Regions from separate parts of the Cytobacillus dafuensis genome, predicted to be linked through region 3. Evidence: riboswitches for the same ligand, from Rfam matches in the RefSeq annotation. Region 3 holds a riboswitch; each other region holds the start of a gene.
The links. Region 3 has a riboswitch for S-adenosylmethionine ahead of FSZ17_RS19340 (O-acetylhomoserine aminocarboxypropyltransferase/cysteine synthase family protein). Riboswitches for the same ligand answer to the same signal wherever they lie in the genome.

Region 1: it holds a riboswitch for S-adenosylmethionine, as region 3 does, so the genes downstream of both, FSZ17_RS21745 (homoserine dehydrogenase) here and FSZ17_RS19340 (O-acetylhomoserine aminocarboxypropyltransferase/cysteine synthase family protein) in region 3, are expected to answer to the same signal.
Region 2: it holds a riboswitch for S-adenosylmethionine, as region 3 does, so the genes downstream of both, FSZ17_RS11820 (methionine biosynthesis PLP-dependent protein) here and FSZ17_RS19340 (O-acetylhomoserine aminocarboxypropyltransferase/cysteine synthase family protein) in region 3, are expected to answer to the same signal.

Annotation. Positions count from the first base shown of each region.
Region 1 covers NZ_CP042593.1:4,589,410-4,596,598, reverse strand. The annotation lists gene FSZ17_RS21755 (helix-turn-helix domain-containing protein) at 1-330, opposite strand, end outside; gene FSZ17_RS21750 (L-cysteine desulfidase family protein) at 938-2,212, shown strand; gene FSZ17_RS21745 (homoserine dehydrogenase) at 2,708-3,913, opposite strand; SAM riboswitch class I at 4,025-4,132, opposite strand; gene FSZ17_RS21740 (competence protein ComK) at 4,209-4,772, opposite strand; gene FSZ17_RS21735 (sigma-70 family RNA polymerase sigma factor) at 5,109-5,597, shown strand; gene FSZ17_RS21730 (hypothetical protein) at 6,008-6,754, shown strand; gene FSZ17_RS21725 (S41 family peptidase) at 6,863-7,189, shown strand, end outside.
Region 2 covers NZ_CP042593.1:2,491,977-2,499,165, forward strand. The annotation lists gene odhB (2-oxoglutarate dehydrogenase complex dihydrolipoyllysine-residue succinyltransferase) at 1-722, opposite strand, end outside; gene sucA (2-oxoglutarate dehydrogenase E1 component) at 724-3,567, opposite strand; SAM riboswitch class I at 3,935-4,049, shown strand; gene FSZ17_RS11820 (methionine biosynthesis PLP-dependent protein) at 4,191-5,303, shown strand; gene metC (cystathionine beta-lyase) at 5,300-6,466, shown strand; gene FSZ17_RS11830 (bifunctional homocysteine S-methyltransferase/methylenetetrahydrofolate reductase) at 6,744-7,189, shown strand, end outside.
Region 3 covers NZ_CP042593.1:4,042,777-4,049,965, forward strand. The annotation lists gene FSZ17_RS19335 (methionine ABC transporter ATP-binding protein) at 1-831, opposite strand, end outside; SAM riboswitch class I at 984-1,091, opposite strand; gene FSZ17_RS19340 (O-acetylhomoserine aminocarboxypropyltransferase/cysteine synthase family protein) at 1,228-2,550, opposite strand; SAM riboswitch class I at 2,667-2,769, opposite strand; gene FSZ17_RS19345 (hypothetical protein) at 2,979-3,311, opposite strand; gene FSZ17_RS19350 (MFS transporter) at 3,502-4,773, opposite strand; gene FSZ17_RS19355 (thioredoxin family protein) at 4,997-5,305, opposite strand; gene FSZ17_RS19360 (toprim domain-containing protein) at 5,311-5,667, opposite strand; gene gcvH (glycine cleavage system protein GcvH) at 5,972-6,355, opposite strand; gene FSZ17_RS19370 (arsenate reductase family protein) at 6,449-6,808, opposite strand; gene FSZ17_RS19375 (acyl-CoA dehydrogenase FadE) at 7,101-7,189, opposite strand, start outside.

The sequences.
Region 1 (7,189 bases), 550 kb from region 3:
ATTGAATAGAGGATTGCTCTTCTCTTGCTGAACGATCGTGTTGATAGCTTCATAATTGCGTTCTCTTTTATATTTTTCAATGATTTGGATAACGGCATTTGGATAGCTAACCGTTGATTTTGATGCAATATCAAGGAAGTGTGTTAACTCCACCTCGAGCTTGATAGCAATTTTGTAAAGAACATCGAGAGTTGGATATGCTCTCTCTTTCTCAAAAGATATTAATTCTTCCTCTGTACAAATACCTTCTGCTAATTCTTCTACAGTCAAATTTTTAAACTGGCGAAAGGATTGAAGCATCTCACCGAATAAATATCCATCTAGTTTCATAATATCCCTCTTTTCAACTCTCTCTACAATGATATTATCACAAATAATTTATTTAGGTGAAATTGCATGAGTTTTCAAAAAACTACGATTTTAACGATATTTATTATTAATAAATTCGCATTATTTTTCGAATATCCTCTATAAAATCAAAAATTTTCTTAATTGAATCAGCCACACTTATTCATCATGCACATTGAGCAGTAGGTGTCCAATGTACGCAGGGCTTTACTCTACAGTTACTTCATCTACTATTATTATTTGATTGGAAGAATAATATATGAGGAGGTTTAATTGTACAAGCAATCCTACATTATTATGTAAAAGTAGAACAAGCTCCTCAGGCCTTTGGTGAATAATTCTTTGTATGAGTCTTATAATATAATCTGTTACAGATAACCTTCTTTGTTCAAAGAATTAGGTTCAACTCCTAATTCTATATGGCTAAGGAGGTTTTATTTTTGTGTAAAAAAATTTGTCGTCGGAAATGATCTTTTCATCAGTCCATTGAAATTGAAGTGAAAAAGAGATAATGTAAGTAAAGTAATTATCAAAATTATAAAAAAACAAAATGAGACTTATAAATAGATGGACGGCGGTGGAGAACCAAATGCAAAAGGACAAAATATTAACTATCTTAGAAAAAGAGTTAGTAGTGGCACTTGGCTGTACGGAGCCAGTAGCGATTGCGCTAGCAGCTGCGACAGCGAAGAGCTATGTGAGCGGAGTCATACAAGAAATTCAAGTAAAGGCAAGCGGGAATATTATTAAAAACGCAAAATCAGTCGGCATTCCTGGGATGACTGGTAAAGGCTTAGATTTCTCTGCTGCACTTGGAGCAGTTGCAGGCAACTCGGAGAAAAAACTAGAAGTGCTGCATGGTCTTACAAAGGAAGATGAGCTTTTAGCCTTTAAGTTGATTGAAGAGGGAAAGGTTAAAGCAAGTCAAGCGGATTCACCGAAAAGGCTTTATATTGAGGTGATCGTTCAGACGGACCAACAGAATGCGAAGGTTGTGATCTCTGATAATCATAGTAATATCACATTAATTGAAGTGGATGGCAAAGCTATTTTCCTCGGTGGATGCGAGAATATTGGCATTCAAACGGCTGAGGAAGATTTGGAGCAACTCACCATTGATGAAATTTATGAATGGGTTCTGCAGACAGATGTAAAGAATTTCGGCCTTGTTAAAAGAAGCATTGAGTTAAATCGTGTAATCGGAATGGAAGGACTTTCAGGCGATTACGGCTTAAATGTTGGAAAAACCATACAGGACAATGTGAAAAAGGGGATCTTATCAGATGATTTAGCAACGGCTGCTATGTCATTAGCTGCTGCTGGTTCAGATGCAAGAATGGCAGGCTCAACGCTGCCGGTTATGGCCAATACAGGAAGCGGCAATCAAGGAATAGCGGTCACCCTTCCTGTCGTCGCTGCGGCAGAGAAGCTCCAGGTGTCTGAAGAAAAAATGCTTCGTGCCGTCGCACTAAGCCACCTTGTCACGATTCATATTAAATCTAAATTTGGCCGTCTGTCAGCTTTATGTGGCGTCACGGCAGCGGGAATGGGGGCAAGTGCGGCTATTGTCTATTTGCTGGATGGTTCCCTTCAACAAGTAAAGGCAGCAGTTCAAAATACAATTGGCAATGTGTCCGGAATGATCTGTGATGGTGCGAAGGCTGGCTGTGCCATGAAGGTTTCAACCTGTTCAAACGTAGCAGTCCAATCGGCTTTACTGGCATTGAACCATAAAGAAATACAATCCACAGACGGATTTATTCACGATGACGTAGAAAAAAGCATCGAAGCCTTCTGCCAGCTAGGAAATGAAGGAACAAGGCAAACCGATGAATTGATCTTGAAATTAATGATGGAAAAATAGTTTCTTAAGAGAATATAGAGCAATGGAAAAGGCCATCACGATGAGTGTTGGCCTTTTATGCTATGTCGCACCTTGTTATTTTTGTTCGACATGGGCCGTCGCATAAATCGGTTTATAATTCAAATTAGGGGATAGCTCTCTTTGTAATGAAGCCAAGGAGAGGGGAAAATCCCACCTCCGTGTCCACATTGAGCCCGAAAGAAGCCAAGGAAAGAAGGAAATTCTGCCCCCGTGTCCACATTGAGCCCGAAAGAAGCCAAGGAAAGAAGAAAATCCCACCTCCGTGTCCACATTGAGCCCGAAAGAAGCCAAGGAAGAAGGAAATTCTGCCCCTGTGTCCACATTGACCTCGAAAGAAGCCAAGGAAAGGAGGAAATCCTGCCCCCGTGTCCACATTCGCTCATAATGAAGCCAAGAATAAGGAGAACCCACATAAATCCGTCTCTATAGCCCTGTAAAAAGAGAAAAAATCAAAATCAAGTTTTCAAAAAAAACCTAACTAACAACCAAGCCCTTATACACCACATCCCCAAGAATTTGATAGACATGAACATTCGGCAAATGAATCGCGTACACTGTTTCTTCAGGTGCTTTAACTAATAAAACATTTGGATGAATTCTTTCGATTACTTGAATAGGTGTGGGTAAGATGGAGGCATTCACATCCCCGCCGATTGCCCAAAAGGACACAGTGGATGCCTCATCTCCATCTGGCTTCTGTTCGGTAAATATAGGAGATACGCTTTTTCGATTAATATGAACTAAGTCCTCTAGAATGGCACTTGCGGTCGGAAACATTCCTGCACCCGGTCCTTGTAAGCTGATATTTCCAACAATATCGCCATCAATGGACACGGCATTTTGAACTCCTTCTACATGGTAAAATGGATGCTGTTCATTCACAAGCACTGGCTTAACGGCGCATTGAACACCATCAGCAGTTCGTTCTATCGAAGCTACATGCTTAAATCGGAATCCTAATGATGAAAAGATTTCAATCTGTTCAGGCGTAATTCCCCGAATACCTTCTCTAATCGACTCACCCCAGTTCGGCGATTCCCCAAATGCAAGCTCACTTAAGATCACGGCTTTGTAAAAGGCGTCATATCCCTCGACGTCATTGGTCGGATCAGCTTCTGCATAGCCTTTTTCCTGAGCGAGCTTTAAGGCTGACGAAAATGGTACGTTTTCTTCCCTCATCTTTGTCAAAATAAAATTAGAAGTTCCGTTAAGAATGCCTTGTACTTTTTTGATATTGTTGACATTAAGTAATTGTTTTAGCGTTTGGATGACAGGAATCCCACCGGCGACAGTTGCCTCAAAGCTGAGTGTAACGCCATGCTCGTTAGCTAACCGTTTTAATTGACTTCCATAATGGGCAAACATTTCTTTATTCGCCGTGATCACATGACAGCCCCGCTTAATGGCCCTCTGTAAATAGGAAAAGCACGGCTCTTTTCCAACAATCGCATCAATGACGATATCAAGCTTTTCCAATGAAAAAATCTTATCAAAATCATCTGTTAAAATAACATCATCATCTGGCGAGTGGTGCTTTTCTAAATTTTTTACGAGAATCGCAGAAATCTTCACTTCTTTTCCAAAAATAGCTTGAAGCTTTTTCTGATGGGATTGAACGGTCTGATACACACCCTTCCCAACAGTACCGTATCCTAATAAGGCAATATGAATAGCTGACATAACTCATTCCTCCTGTTTTTGTTTGAAAAATAAAAATGGAAAAACAAAAAACCCCCTCTGCATAGAAAGACAGAAGGGGAGGATGAATAACATTACAGTATCCGTTCCACCTTCTCATCTTCGGAATTGTGATCATTCCTCTGAAATTGGCACCGTGGCATATGGATGCTGGTTGCCGAGGCTTCACAGGGTCAGTCCCTCCACCTCTCTTGATAAGAAGATTTGCAATTATGAAATTATTTATTATCATATCTTTTTCATAGGGTCTCGTCAATACAAAAGTTGAAATGGATAACTAATCATCATCCCTCTTCATTTTGTCAAAATTATAATGGCCCTTTTCTTTTTTAATGACGACTGGCTCTTTTTTTGCTTCCAGAATCATGGTCATGGTGAGTCTGCCTCTATTGTGGGTGATTTTTCTGTATTGATGGGCAACCTGAAGTTTATTGTTAAAAGTGGTTAATGTTAAGTTGACTCGAATGATAACGCCATTACTTAATTCTACATCTGTCTTACTGCCATAGGGGAAGGTTTGTACAATATGATCGGGGTTAAACCAAATGTTGTCGTGCTTATCAGGAGAATTAATTGGGAACATACAAATGCCTAATGCTTGGTTCAGAACAATCGGGCACATACTGTTTTTTCGAAGAATTGATTTCGCGCCAATCGTAGCACCCTTGTAATCGAAGCCATTGAATTTTAATGTTTCATCAAGCAATTTGATTGGCGAACACTCGACTAGAAATGTCTTTCTCCCTTCCAATATCCTCGAACAAAGCTTCCCGTACTGATTGTACTCACCCTTAATCAATGATGTCTCCTGATTGACAAGATAATGCTTTAATAAATACATTTCCCTACACCTCATTTTTAAAATTTAATATGAAGTAGGACAAAAGATGTAGTTAATTTGATCTAAATCCATCATACCAGAAATATTTAAAGAAATATATTACAATTATGTGAACAATTGGAAAATTTAAATTTTGATTTAAATTGCACGTTTTTTTGCGAATTTCCCTTTTTTTTGATCTGTACAGAGAGATTTGAGGCAAATTTTGCGAAAATCGACCATGAAAAGGCGAATATTCACGTATTCGACTGTTAGCCTGGATTCCTCCGTCTCGGTTATGTTTAAGGCACCCGGGAATACAATAGCAAGCGCGCTCTACGAAAGGATTTTTTTAAAATGGAGGGCTTTGAGCAATTAGTAAAACAATACGGACCAATGATTCATAAAATCATGAACAGGCTGCATATTTACAAGAACAAGGATGAATTTTTCCAAATTGGGAGGATTGCTCTATGGGAGGCTAATGAACGATTCGATCCAGAAAAAGGAGAGTTTACTAGCTTTGCCTACGCCTATATTAAGGGCAGATTTTTGTCCGAGATGACGAGGCAAAATAAACACGATGAAAGAAGTGTATACGCTAAGGAGGAGTATTGGGAGGGAATCGAGGACAACTCTCTTGAACAGCCCTTCGAAGTGAAATTTCTTCTATCCTATTGCGAGGGGTTAACGGATAATCAGAAGAAATGGGTTTTGTACACTTGTATTTATCAATTAACAGTAAAGGAAATCGCCCTTAAGGAAGGTGTATCCGTATCGGCCGTCAAAGCATGGAGGAAGGGTGCAAAGGAGAAGCTGAAGGGAAGCTTAGAGATAAGGGATTAAGAAGCAGCCAGACAGATTCTTTCTAAACAAAAAAAGGCCACCTCATAATTGAGATGACAAATAGAGATTTGAAAGGCTATTGTACTTAAAAAAGTAAAATAGCTTGGGTTGAAACTAGAACTGCTTAATTCTATTAAAGCATAATGTTAATTTCCCTGTTTTCGCCGAAAATCGGGAAATTTTGAGGGAAACCCTATCTTTTCTCCTGTTTTCGCCAAAACTGATAGAGCAATATTACTTTAGTAATATTTTGGGGAAAAATTTCACTTTAATTTACGACTATTTACTTTTTTAGGTATATTTTTAATGGTAGAATAGGTATCCATTTTGGAATTGGCTGATAAACGATTGATTTTGGCCTACCAATCTATCAATCTTTCTATAACTGAAAAAGAAAAAGGAGGAAACCGATGAAACGAATTATAATAGAAACAGCCCCGGCAAATGTAAAGGTTAAGCTGGACAACCGCCCTATTAATCTACCATCTGAAATTCGACAACAACATCATTATTATTGGGAACAACAAATAGGAAAGAACCCCTCTCTACGAAACGGAGAAGTTTTTACAATAACGAAAGTAAACAAAGCACCTGACGAGCTTGAAGTAACTGTCGCAAAGACTGACTACAAACACTATCTATACACCCTCCACCATGAAGATTGCGCTTCTCCTTGTAAAGTCATCTATACATGTGCATCTGTCATCACAAGCGATCACCATATAGCCATTGGACGAATGAATAAATCAACCTCCACACCTGGACGCCTGCAATTCACAGGAGGTGGGCTAGATGAATCAGATCTAGTAGGATCCATTTTTGATTTAGAAAAAAATATCTGTAAAGAGATAAAGGAAGAGATGGGGTTGAATATTCATTCCTCATCCACACGCTCTTTCCTTCCTAAGTTCATTAAGCATAAAGGAACACATGGTTTTTGGGCAGTTATGTATGAGCTATCCGTCCATTGCACCGTTGAAGCACTGCACGCTCAATTCTTAAAGCATAACCAGCAATTAATAGACAACGGACAGGAGCCAGAATTCGATGAGCTTCTATTCATCCCACTAGAAAAAGCAGCCATAGAAGCCTATATTAAAAATGAGACATCACCAATGGTAGATTACTTGGCCCCAGTTCTCGAAAAATATGTTTAAAAAGAACTATCACCTCATCAATATATATACTAAAATAGAAATAAATAACATGTCATTTTCTACCACAACGCAATCCGTAGTGGTGCTTGACACTGTAGGAGGCCATCTATGCATAACTTGAAAAAGTATTTTAGTTTTTTACTAGTTTTATTACTTTTGTCGAATGTGACGGCTGTTTCGGCAGCTGAGCCGATTAATGAAATACGAGATTTAATTAAGGAATATTACATAGAGGATGTGCCTGCTTCCGTATTAGCGAAGCCAACTGCAAAGGAAATCACGAAGCATTTGGACCCTTATTCTGTCTATATGACCGCTGAGGAATTCGCCCAGTTCTCAAATGGAATCGAGCAGCAACTAGTTGGAGTTGGAATCGTTCTTGATGAGGATGAAAAGGGAATCAAAATCATGTCAGTGATCAAAGGGGGTCCAGCA
Region 2 (7,189 bases), 1.6 Mb from region 3:
AAGCCTAATTTTACATCGTTTTCTTCAAAGAATTGATCCTTGCGCTTTTTGCGAAGATTCATGACATTGGTCATATCGACCTCATTAAAAGTAGTAAGCATTGCAGCTGTATGCTGAACTTCAACAAGACGGTTAGCGATTGTTTGGCGGCGGCGCGTCATACGAATGCGCTCTACTGGCTTACCAGATTCTTGCAGTACTGCAGCTTTCGGTGCTGGTGCTGGTACCGATTTCTGCTGCGGGTTAAAGGAAGATACATCTTGGGCACGAACTCTTCCAAGCGGATCAACGGTTGGAATTTGTGTTAAATCAATACCTTTTTCTCGAGCCATTTTTCTAGCAGCTGGTGAAGCAATTGGGCGTTGTGTTTCGTTGTTTTCTACTTGAAGTGCTGCGTTTTGCTCAGGCTGTTTCACTGTTTCATCAGGAGCTTGCGCTTTTTCTTCTTGTACTGGTTCAGCTTGAGCAGAAGCTCCAGTCGCTTCACCGTTTTCATCAACTACAGCGATCGTTTCGCCTACATTGACATTATCTCCTTCTTGGAATCTAACTTCTTTTAATACTCCTGAAAAATCAGAGATAATTTCAACATTAACTTTATCTGTCTCTAATTCAACAACATAATCACCTTTATTAACAAATTCACCTGGTTTCTTTAACCATTGTGCAATTGTTCCTTCTGTAATCGATTCTGCAAGCTCAGGTACTTTAATTTCAGCCACCTTATTTTCCTCCTTCATGTTTACGAGTTAATGCTTCTTCAATAATGCGGGCCTGTTCTATCTTATGAATAACCGGGTCCCCCTCTGAAGGACTAGAACGGCGACGTCTTCCTACATAATTTACTTCAACGCCATCTTTTGTAATTGCTTTTAATCTCGGCTCTACAAAGAACCATGCACCCATATTTTTTGGTTCTTCCTGAACCCATACGATTTCTTTCAAGTTTGGATAACGGTTAAATATTTCTTCAATGGTATTCATCGGGAATGGATAAATTTCTTCTACTCTTAATATATGGAACCATTCTTTATTTTCAATACTTTTTAGACTATCTGCTAAATCAATGGCCATTTTTCCACTTGCCAAGACGATACGTGTTACTTTTTCAACATCCTTACCAAGTAATGACTGCTCGAGTACAGGCTGGAATTCTCCTTCACTTAATTGAAGGCCACTTGAAGAAACAAGAGGATGACGTAATAAACTTTTCGGCGACATAATGACTAGTGGTCGCACCTCTTCACGATTCAAAATGGCTGCCTGTCTGCGTAAAATATGAAAATATTGAGCAGATGATGTTAAGTTGGCGACGGTCCAGTTATTTTCAGCAGCTAATGATAAAAATCTCTCTAATCGAGCACTTGAATGTTCTGGTCCTTGTCCTTCATAGCCATGTGGCAGCAGCATAACAAGTCCAGATTTTTGTCCCCATTTTGCACGTCCAGCAGCGATAAACTGATCAAATATGACTTGAGTAGAGTTGGCAAAATCTCCAAATTGCGCTTCCCAAAGCACTAGTGTTTCAGGTGCAAAAACATTATAGCCGTATTCAAATCCGAGAACAGAAGTTTCAGATAGTGGGCTATTATGAATCGCAAATGATGCTTTCGCTGATGGTAATAAATGAAGCGGTGAAAATGATTTTCCAGTTTCATTATCATGCAAAACGATATTTCGATGGGCAAAAGTTCCCCTCTCGGAATCCTGACCTGTCAAACGAATCGGTGTTCCATCCTTTAGAATAGAGGCAAATGCCAATGTTTCAGCATGTCCCCAGTCGATTTTCCCATCACCATCTAATGCGTCCAGTCTTCTCTTCAATATTTTTTCAAGCTTATTGAAAATAATGTATTTTTCTGGGAACGCTAATAGATCTTGATTAATTTCTTTCAAAGTTTCAAAAGGGACAGCAGTATTTAAGTTTGGAAGACCTTTTTCTACTATTTCTGGCGTATTCATTGATTCGATATCAATTTTCTTATCAGGAACCTTTTCATAGGCAGCTTTTAGCTTAACAATTACGTCTTCTTCCAATTGTGCAACGGCTTCCTTAGTAACTGCTGATTCACTTACTAGCTTTTGACTATAAAGTTCCTTGACTGTTGCATGGGTATGGATAATTTTATACATCAAAGGATTCGTTGTCATTGGCTCATCCATTTCATTATGACCAAAACGACGGTATCCGATAAGATCAATTAAGAAGTCCTTTTGAAATTTTTCTCTATATTCACATGCCAATCTTGCGGCTGCCAAACAAGCTTCCGGATCATCTGCATTCACATGTAATATAGGTATTTCATACCCTTTTGCTAGGTCACTTGAATACCTGGTTGATCGTGAGTCACGTGATTCAGTTGTAAATCCAATCGTATTGTTCGAAATAATATGAATGGAGCCGCCAGTATTATAGCCTGTTAACTGCCCAAGATTGAGAGTTTCTGCCACAACTCCTTGACCTGGAAATGCAGCATCTCCATGGATGATAATTGAAAGTGCAGAACGATAATCAACTGCTGGATATCCTTTTTCTGAACGCTTATCCTGAGCAGCACGTGTATATCCTTCTACAACTGGGCCAACAAATTCTAAATGACTTGGATTATTCGCTAGCGTTAGACGGGCAATGGTTGTGTTTTCAGCTATAATTTTTTTATCTAAACCTAGATGGTATTTTACATCCCCTGTCCATCCATAACTAATGCCAATTGAACCCTCTGAAGGAACTAGCTCCTTATTTGGTGCATGCTGAAATTCAGCAAAAATCATTTCATATGGCTTCCCAAGAACATGGGCTAGGACATTTAGACGTCCACGGTGAGCCATACCAATATTGATTGTCTTTGTCCCATTCGTAACGGATTCAGTAACAATTTCATCAAGCAAAGGAACTAACGTGTCAAGACCTTCAATGGAAAATCTCTTTTGTCCTACAAATGTTCGGTGAATGAATTTTTCAAATTCCTCTACTTCAGTAAGTCTCTTAAGTACTTTCGTTTTTTCTTCCGTTTTTAATTTAGGTTTTAGACTGCTTGTTTCAACTTTTCTGCGAAGCCAGTCTTTTTCGTTTTCATCATATACATGATGAAATTCATAAGCGATCGTATCCATGTATACACTTTTTAAATATTCAATTGCATCATAGCAAGTTTTTAGAGGAATAGGCGCATCCTTACAGATTACACCTGCAGGAAGTGAATGAAGATCCTCCTCTGTTAAACCGTACTGAGAAAGCTCAAAAAGATTTTTTTCAGGTTTATGATCCTTTAATGGATATATATCTGCAGCTCGGTGACCGTAAGATCGAATATTATCTGCCAGACGGATAACAGCCAGTGTTTTTTCTAATTGATTAGCTGATGTATATGAGACGCTAGCTTCTGCTTTTGGAGAGCTCGCTTTTACATCAATTGGTGAACCAGTTGTATCAAAATAGGCTCTCATATCTGGATCTACTGATTCTGGATTTTGTAAATAATTTTCATATAACTCGATGACATAGCCAAGGTTCGGGCCATAAAAACCTTCATCAAAAGGCCTCTCACCATTCAATGGCTTTTTCATGAAAAAAACCTCCATCACTGTATTGGAAAAAACCTATTTCCTCATTAACCTCTCCCAAAAAAACTATAAAATGTAAATTAAAAGAATAATATTATTTTTCAGGGATAAATAATTTCCAATGCAATTTTATCACGATAAAGTGACTAATTCAAAGGTTTTAAACATACATATAGTGTAAATTTCCCTCGTATATGTAAAAACAAAAAACTTATTCTGATAAAATAATTACAATATTTAGACAATAAACTTTTATCTCTTCTTCGCTTACAATTTTTGCCTCTATAATTCGTATAGAAAAAATAGTTATCAGAAGGGATTGACTTTTCAGAATGTAATAGTGTAAAGTTTAAAAAAATTGAATACGAATTTCTTATCAAGAGAGGTCGAGGGTAAGGCCCAGTGACGCCTCAGCAACCATCAATCACATATGATTGAAAAGGTGCTAATTCCTGCAAGTTTTTTTAAAACTTGAAAGATAAGAAGAATGGCGCTGTTTCTTTTGAAAAGTCTTCTTCTTATAAGAGGGCTTTTTTTATTTTTTATCTATAAAAAAACTAAGTTTACTAACCTATTAAAGTGAAATTCAATGCAAAAAATACTCATTTGATTAAGGAGTGTTCATGATGCGTAAGGTTGATACAATACTTGCACAAATCGGCAATCGAAGTGAAACGGCTACAGGGTCTGTTAATCCTCCTGTATATTTTTCAACTGCCTATCGCCATGAAGGGATTGGTCAGTCAACTGGATTCGATTATATCCGTACTGGTAATCCGACAAGGGCTTTATTGGAAAAAGCAATTGCGGAGCTTGAAGAAGGTGATCAAGGTTTTGCATGCAGCTCTGGAATGGCTGCTATACATACCCTCCTCTCACTTTTTCAATCCGGTGATGAATTTATCGTGTCAAAAGATCTTTATGGTGGTACATATAGACTCTTTGAACAAGGCTTCAAAAAATGGGGGCTGCAGTGCAAATATATTCGAACTTTCTCTGAAGAGGTTCTTACTAAGGAAATTTCTTCTCAGACAAAAGCGATATTCATTGAAACGCCTACAAATCCATTAATGGAGCAAACGAATATTTCAGAAGTAGCTTCGTTCGCTAAAAAGCATAATTTATTACTTATTGTTGATAACACTTTTTATACACCTATTTTACAACAGCCTTTGAAATTAGGAGCAGACATTGTTATCCACAGCGCAACCAAATACATAGGCGGACATAATGACGTATTGGCGGGCTTGATTGTTGCTAAGGGAAAGGATTTATGTGAGCAGCTTACACTTTATCACAATGCGACAGGTGCGGTGCTTAGTCCCTTCGATTCTTGGTTGCTTATGAGAGGGATGAAAACTCTTGCCCTCCGAATGGAGCGACATGAAAGAAATGCACAGAAAATTGTAGACTATTTATCAAGTCATGATGCAGTTACGGATGTCCTCTACCCAGGACGTGGAGGAATGATATCTTTTCGGATCAAAAATGAAGAATGGATAAATCAATTTTTGCAAAGCCTTAACCTTATTTCATTTGCTGAAAGTCTTGGAGGAGCTGAGAGCTTTATTACCTATCCTGCTACCCAGACTCATGCTGATATACCAAAGGATATTAGAATTGAAACTGGAGTATGTAACCGATTATTACGATTTTCAGTAGGAATAGAAAATACAGAAGATATTATTCATGATTTAGAAATTGCATTTGCCAAAGTCATGGAGGGGGTGGCGATATGAGTGATGCAAATGACTATTCATTTGAAACAAAGCTTCTACATAATCAGCATAAGTTTGATCCATTAACAGGTGCGGTTAGCGTAGCCATACAACATGCCTCCACCTTTCATCAGAGCGATTTCAATACATTTGGCAAATACGATTATGGCCGAAGTTTAAATCCTACACGTGAGGCACTTGAATCTGTTATTGCGGAGTTAGAGGAAGGAACACATGGATTCGCTTTTTCCTCGGGGATGGCAGCCATCTCCACTGCCTTCCTCCTATTATCACAAGGTGATCATGTAATCATTACGGAAGATGTGTACGGCGGGACATTCCGATTCGTCACGAAGGTTCTTTCACGATATGGAATTGAGTACACATTTGTTGACATGACCGATTTAGAGGCTGTAAAGAGGGCTGTTCGTCCAAATACGAAGGTGTTTTATGTAGAAACACCTTCCAATCCCCTTTTAAAGGTTACTGATATTAAAGCAATTTCTTCGATTGCAAAAGAGCATGAGGCATTAACATTTGTTGATAACACTTTTTTAACGCCTGCCCTGCAAAGGCCCCTTACTTTAGGAGCAGATTTAGTACTGCATAGTGCAACGAAATTTTTATCTGGTCATAGTGATGTCGTAGCAGGTTTAGCAGTTGTAAAGAATACTGAACTAGCGAAAAAACTAGGGTTTTTACAAAATTCTTTTGGTGCAATTTTAGGAGTCCAGGATGCATGGCTCGTTCTGCGTGGACTGAAAACATTACATGTCAGAATGGATCAATCTATGAAATCAGCAAGGAAACTTACATCGTTTTTACAAAAAAATCCAGTAATTAAACGAGTATATTACCCTGGAATTGCCGATCATCCGCAATTTCAAATCCAAATGAGACAGGCTTATGGCCCTGGTGCAGTCATTTCATTTGAACTTGAAAACGAACAGGCAGCTAAAGAGTTTGTTTCAAACATAAAAATTCCTGTATTTGCCGTAAGCTTAGGAGCAGTTGAATCAATCCTCTCCTACCCTGCAAAAATGTCTCATGCATCAATGACAATAAAGGAAAGACATAGCAGAGGAATTACGGATGGACTTCTCCGTCTATCCGTCGGATTGGAAAATCCCGATGACTTAATCAGTGATTTTACATCTTCTTTATCACTGATTAACGAGGTGTAAAACTCCATTTTTGAAGTTTCAATTGATCGCAGATTAACGGGCTGTAAGACCCCCACTTCAAGAAGTTGAGTTAAGAATAAATTTCTAAGTGGGGGATCAACAGCCCGTAAAAGCCCGACGACGGACAGGATGTCCTAGTCAGGCGAAAGCCACAGGACGTGGCGTTTTGAGCGTGATTGGTTCAACTAACAATCAGTGGGGAATGAAGGAAAACCCCCACTGATTGAAGTTTCACTTTATCTATTACATTTAAAACGTATTGCTAAGGAGGATGGAAATGAGTTTCCTAGAAAGAATGAAAGATGAAATTTTAATAGCTGATGGTGCAATGGGAACTCTTCTTTACTCTTATGGAACGGATAGTTGTTTCGAAAATTTGAATCTCTCCCATGCTGAACAAATCCAACAAATTCATGAAGCATACATTCTTGCGGGCGCGAATTTGATTCAAACCAACACTTACGCTGCTAATTACTTAAAATTGCAAAGATATGGACTAGAAGAACAGGTGAAAGAGATTAACACCTATGCGGTTAGAAATGCTAGAAATGCAATAAAAAAAGACGCGTATGTTGTAGGAACAATAGGTGGAATTAGAGGAATAAGGCCAAATACTGTTTCAATTGAGGAAATAAAGAGAAGCTTTAGAGAACAGCTTTATTGCCTTTTGCTAGAAGGTGTAGACGGTATCTTGCTAGAAACCTATTATGATCTTGAAGAGCT
Region 3 (7,189 bases):
TTCAACTGCTTCGCCGACAAAGCTCAATTGGACGATTTGACCATGTGGATAAGATTCAAGAATTTGTTGTATTGTTTCCTTCGTTTCCTCAGATTCTGTCACTTGATGGACGAAGCGCTTAGTAATTTGTGCTTTAGGGTTTTTAAACACTTCCATTACTGGACCCATTTCAACAATCTTCCCGTTTTCCATTACCGCAACTCTATGACATATCTTGCGGATTACATGCATCTCATGAGTAATAAGGACAATCGTTAACCCTAATCGTTTATTGATATCGACTAATAATTCAAGGATGGCATTCGTCGTTTCAGGGTCTAATGCCGATGTGGCTTCATCACATAATAATACTTTTGGATTGTTTGCCAATGCTCTTGCAATCCCGACTCTTTGTTTTTGACCTCCGCTTAGCTGCGACGGATAGGCATCCTCTCTTCCTTCGAGGCCAACAAGCTTTATTAATTCATCGACACGTTTTAATCTTTCCCCTTTCGGCACACCAGCAATTTCAAGGGGAAAGGCGATATTCTCACGTACTGTCCGTGACCAAAGTAAATTAAAATGCTGGAAGATCATGCTTATTTCCTGGCGAGCTTTTCTTAAGCTTTTTCCCTTTATAAGTGATACTTCATTATTAGCAACAACGACGTTCCCACTTGATGGGATTTCAAGTCCATTCAACATCCGAATTAATGTACTTTTTCCAGCCCCGCTATAGCCGATAATTCCAAATATTTCACCTTCATTAATGTCTAAATTAACTTCATCGACTGCCTTTACTTGGCCCTGCTTAGAAGGAAAAATTTTCTGTACATTTTTGATTGAAATCATTTATGCTTCACCCTCTTCATAACCCATTTTTCATGGTAATGAGAAATTAAACTTTACTTTTGTATTTTACCTTTAGAATATAAGTACTTATTCTTTAAAAAAGAAAATGCCCTTCTGACATGAGCAGAAAGGCATGGGTAATCATATCCTTTCTCTCATCTCCCAAAGCTATAAATAGCTTTGTGTGAATTGGCACCATTTCATTAAATGACGGTTGCCGGGTTTCATCGGGCACATCCCTCCACCTCTCTTGATAAGAGCATAGCATCTATATTCAATTAACACTGTACATTAATTAAGCATTTCTCATTTATGAATGATATCGTATCACGGATATGAAGAGGGGTCAACGGTAATTTTTTGGAATTTACATTCCTTTTATCACAAATTATCTATCTATAACGATGTAGTTGTTATGAACGATACTGTACCAGTTGCGGCCTCAATTGCCTGTTCTAAATCTTCTATTAGATCATCGGCGTTTTCGATTCCAATTGATAGTCGAACTAAGTCTTCTGAAACGCCAGCTGCTTTTAACCCTTCAGAATCTAATTGCTGATGTGTCGTGCTGGCAGGGTGAATTACTAAGCTTTTAGCATCCCCTACATTAGCCACATGCGCCCAAAGTTCAAGATTATTAATGAACTTTGCTCCCGCTTCTCTTCCACCTGCAATACCAAATACGACAACAGATCCTGCTCCCTTTGGTAAATATTTATCTGCTAATGCTTTATCTGGATGATTATCACTTCCTGGATATAGGACCCAATTAACGGCTGGATGCGCTTCTAAATATTCAACCACTTTCTTTGTATTGGCAATATGCTCTTTCATTCTTACATGCAGGGTTTCGAGACCAAGTGTGAATTGGAATGCATTTTGTGGACTTAATGCAGGCCCTAAATCTCTAAGAAGCTGAACTCTCGCTTTTATAATATAAGCAACAGGACCAAGCGCTTCACTGTAGACTAGATTATGATAGCTTGGATCAGGCTCTGTAAACCCAGGGAACTTAGGCGAATTCCAATTAAATTTCCCCCCGTCTACAATGATTCCTCCTAATGCTGTTCCATTTCCCAACAGCCATTTCGTAGCAGAATGAATCACTATATCTGCGCCATGTTCAATTGGTCTGCATAAATATGGCGTTGCAAAAGTATTATCAACAATCAATGGTACACCATTCTCATGTGCTATTTCTGCTACTTTTTCAATATCTAATACTTTAAGACTTGGATTTCCAATTGTTTCTGCAAAAACAGCTTTTGTTTTCTCATTAATCGCTTTTCGAAAGTTTTCAGGATTTTCTGGGTCAACAAATTTTACTTGGATGCCGTACTTAGGTAGTGTAACAGCAAAAAGATTATACGTCCCACCATAAAGATTTGATGCTGCAACAACTTCATCCCCAGCTTGAGCAATATTTAGAATGGCTAATGTAATAGCAGCCATACCACTGGCTACCGCTAATGCACCAACTCCACCCTCTAATAATGCAACCCTTTCCTCAAATACAGTCACGGTTGGATTGTGAATACGAGTATAGATATAACCAGGCTCCTTCAATCCAAATAGATTGGCTGCATGCTCTGTGTTTTTAAATTGGTAAGCATTATTCTGGTAAATCGGAACAGCTCTTGCACCAGTTACAGGGTCTGGCTGCAGACCGCCATGTACGCCAAGTGTTTCTAATCGATAGTTTTTTTGCTTCTCTGTCATATTTATCTCTCCTTTTCTTTTCGTGCATTGAATCATTTTTTTGCTTATGCTGCTTTTACTACTTAAAAGAAGAGTTGAAAAAACCCTCTTCACAAGAAGAGGGTTGGTATCATCTCTTCTTATCTTCCAGAGCATGAATGCTCTGCTGGAATTAGCACCGTGTAATGTACCGGTTGCCGGGCTTCGTAGGGCCAGTCCCTCCACCTCTCTTGATAAGAATATTCAGTTTTACTTACTCACTTAAGTTATTAAAGAGATACTAACATACGAACAATAAGCAGTCAATATTAATTTTGAAATTTCTGATAAAAAAGCACAAGCGCCTCATTCAACCTCATAAATAGCATATGCTCTCACTTTTAGTCGTGCGATGAATATACTGTCGAAGCCTTTCTTATGGAGGTATACCTTTTTTAAAACCATATTTTCTAACGAACCTTACATAAGAAAAAGAGTGATTCTAAAAATAGTACTTTTCGAAATGTAGCTTTAACAGTGATTCCACTTCCAGTGATCGCATCTCTTAATTTCTCTTGTCCTGTTAATATCGAATAAATCCTTTCTTTTGGTCCTGTAATGATTGCATCATAGATTTGATCAGGATCGGGAAAGTGTACGGTAATTTCACCATCACGAAAGAGTAAGGGTATCTCTTCAATCTCAGACTTAATACAGATTGAAAAAGCATTGCCCCTTAGCAATTGATTTATATGTCCATTTGATTTTACCTCTTCTATAAATGCCGTTGCTAATTCAACCATTTTTACACCTCAGTTTGTTACAAGCTTACTTTATTAGAAGTAATCAATATTCATATTCTATACTTCTACATCGAAGGAAATCACTCCTCCATTTTTCATTCGACAACCCCAGAGCAAAAAAAGACAATGCCTCGACGATTTTCAGCATTGTCCTTCATTTCCCAAGAAATATGTCATATTCCCATAAAATTCAAAATGTTTTTGCTGCTGTTGCAGCCTTTTTTGTCTTATTATAGTTCCTAAAAACAATATAAAAATAACTAGAGCCGACTAAGTATAGTGCAGCAGTAATAGAAAACACAAGTGCATATCCCCAATAAGCTCCGTATTTAACTACAATTCCAGTTGATACAGGTCCCATAACTGCCCAGCCTAAATTAAAAACCATTTGATTAACCGAGTTGGCCAGCCCTTTCATAGAATCATCAACTTTAGACATCATAAGTGTTATTTGAATTGGATTACCAGCATTCATGAGTGCTTGTCGGAATAAAAACCCAAGTGCTGCAAGCCATAAATTTTCTGTATAAGCGGTTAGGAGAAGAAAAGGAAGTGACGTTAATTGAAGAATGACTACCGCTTTAACCTCACCGACTTTACGCACAACCATTGGACCAATAATCATAGCGACTGCTGTTGCAGCTTGCCCCATGGATATGATAAATCCTATCATAGAATTAGTTGCAGAAAAACGATCTGCAAAATATAAATTAAGATAAGGAATGACTAATCCAGCTCCAATCCCTATCATAAGCTGGGCAAATGCGAATAGAAGAATGACTTTGATATTTTTATTATTACTAAAAATCTTTATTGGTGATTTTTTATTTATGTCTTGGTTCTTCTTCGCTTTTTTAGGCGGATCCTTAAATCGTATAACTGGTATTAACCCGATAAGAAAGATAATCCCCCCAATGAGAAGAGTAAATCGAATACTATTTAGTGTTGTTGTGAACATCGAAAAAATATCCGTGAAAATACCTCCGCTCAGGTTACCTATAACATTTGCCCCAGTCATGACTGCAAAATGGATACTAAATAAATGGACTCTTTGCTCCGGTTTTGAATTTTCTGCTAGCCAAGGTATTCCAGAAACTTGAACAAAAGCAATCGTCAATCCTGTAAAAAAGGCAAAGAGAAGCAAAAGGGATTGGGACTCGATAACACCTCTAAATAAAAGAACAAGTCCTGAAGCTGCTGTCCCAAACAGCATTGCTTTTTTTCTCCCTATTCGATCACTTAAAATACCAGCGGGAATTAGGATTATTGCAGTTGCTAATGCTGTCATAGAGATCACTTGCCCATTTATCTTCTCAGAAAAGCCAAGCTCCCGAATATAAAAATTATAAATCACCATAAAGATTCCTAACCCAATTTGTGTAAAAATATTTGCAAAAATGGCTTGCTTAATATTATGGTTATATCCGCGAATTTGAGTTGCCCATTCTTTATAAAATGCCATTGTTTTTCTCCTTGTAACTATTTCGCATCCCTAAATATAATAACTGCTTTTGGAAGCACTTGTAAATAAATAAGTAGAGAATTCTGAAAAAAAACCTTCACTTTTGGTCTTACAAAGCTTTCCTTATCTTGCCGCATTGTCGACACTACTGGTCCTTTATGTCAGGGTAGGCACTAAAGCTAGAAAAAATAAAAAATGCCAAGCGATTTCACCTGACATTTTTTTAGATGGTTTTTTTTATTTTTTCTAATAAGTAGGGAACGGAATGAAAGGCATACATTTTTTCATCAAGCCTGCCTTCCTTAAAAATCAAAAGACAAGGGACACTTTCAACTTCCCATTGATCAGCGATATCAGATATATAATTCAAATCCGACTTCCCTATCGACAAATCTGACATTAGTTCCTTAATGATCATTAACATTTTACCAGCTACCTGACAAGTACCGCATAGAGGCGTGTAAAGGTAAAGTAAGCCAGTTTTTTTGTCGTTAATGAATGCTTCAATTTCTTCCCGAGACCATTCCTGCAATCATATCATCCTTTATCTAAAAACTCCGTATAAACATCAATATTAGCTCCAAGTAATACAGATGCTATATGATGTTCAGGTGCAGTAGCAACCTCCCTATACATCCGGTCTATATAAAGATGCTCTGCCTCTGGGAATTCCTTCTTAAACTGCTTTCGCAGCTTTTCACCTGCTGCGTCTGCATCCACTAGTATAAAAACATCTTTATCATATAGCATATCTATTAGTTCATCTAGCTTCGTGATGCCAATTGTACCATTTGTACAGATAATATCTACCGGCTCTCTGACAATCGCCTGAACTTTTCTCTTATCTGTTGTTCCCTCTACAATGATTACTTTTTCCGTTAGCTCATCATTCATCCTAATCACCTGAACTGAGTTGTAATTTTTCCGATCAACTATGGGTGGATAAACATTCAAATATGGAGATTTTCTTACCTTACCATATTCATTATTCTTGATAATGGTGTGGATATCCTGCCATTTAACCATTATTAATTAGTTTGCCTCATGTTAGCCACACCTATAAAGCAATGGATGAAAAATCTCATCTAACGTTCTAAAACTATTGAAAAGGGAGCTACCATAATTGTGATAGCTCCCTTTCCATGTCTTCTCATGTGCTAGGGAAATCTACTTTCTTACCCAGCTACTAGATATTGAATTAATCTTCTTTTACCATTTCTTCATATTGTTCAGCAGTCATCAGTTTGTCTACTTCACTAGCATCAGATAGCTCAACAACGATCATCCAAGCTTTTTCATATGGTGATTCGTTAACAAACTCAGGATTATCGTTTAAATCTTCATTAATAGCGACAACTTTCCCACTAACTGGTGCATAAAGCTCAGATACAGTTTTAACGGATTCAACGCTACCGAAAGGCTCGTCCGCTTTAATTTCGTCTCCTACCTCTGGAAGCTCAACAAATACGATATCTCCTAGCTCAGATTGAGCGAAATCAGTGATACCAATACGAACTTGCTCGCCTTCTGTTTTTACCCACTCATGCTCTTCTGAATAACGTAGTTCTTTAGGTGTGTTCATTTTTAAACGCCTCCAATTTTTATGATATTTGATGATCGTAAATTCGATCTCTTCCTTCATCATGGCAAAAAGAATGATGTTTTTCAATCTTTTTTATGAAATCCATGATTTTTCGTAATCCTCTTCCTTAAAGCCAACTGTAACCTTATGCCCATCTGTTAATATTGGTCGTTTTATAAGCATACCGTCTGTAGCCAATACATCAAGCAGTTCATCATCTGATAGTGTTTTAACCTTATCCTTTAACCCAAGCTCCCGGTATTTCATCCCACTAGTATTAAAGAATTTCTTAATGTCTAAACCGCTATTTTTGTATAGCTCCTCCAGTTCGCTGCGGGAAGGTGGATTTTCAGCAATATGTACAGCTTCATAACCTAAATGATGATCATCCAACCATTTCTTGGCTTTTCTGCAGGTACCACATTTAGGATACCAATAAAAAGTTAGAGCCATTTTTTTCACCACCATTGTCTAGCATGTCCAATCAAAAAAATAAATTTACAGCTTTAAAGGAAATACTATCATAAATTTTCATTTATTCATAACATTTGATACACAGGATAGTTCGACAAATATCCATTTATTCGTTCATAAAAGGAAACAATTTAATATAGGGCTATTTTCTAAGAGATTGTTATTTCTAGATATTAATCATTTAAAGTTTTCAATATCTATTAATGATCGTGAGCACGTCAAAGCCTATAATAAAGACTCCCTTCTTAGATGAAGGGAGTAAATTGGCATATTATAAAATGTATTTCTCTGCTTCAATTATTTTATCAGCTGCTTCACGTTTCTTCGCAATCACATTAATCGGTGTATGGCGTGTGAACT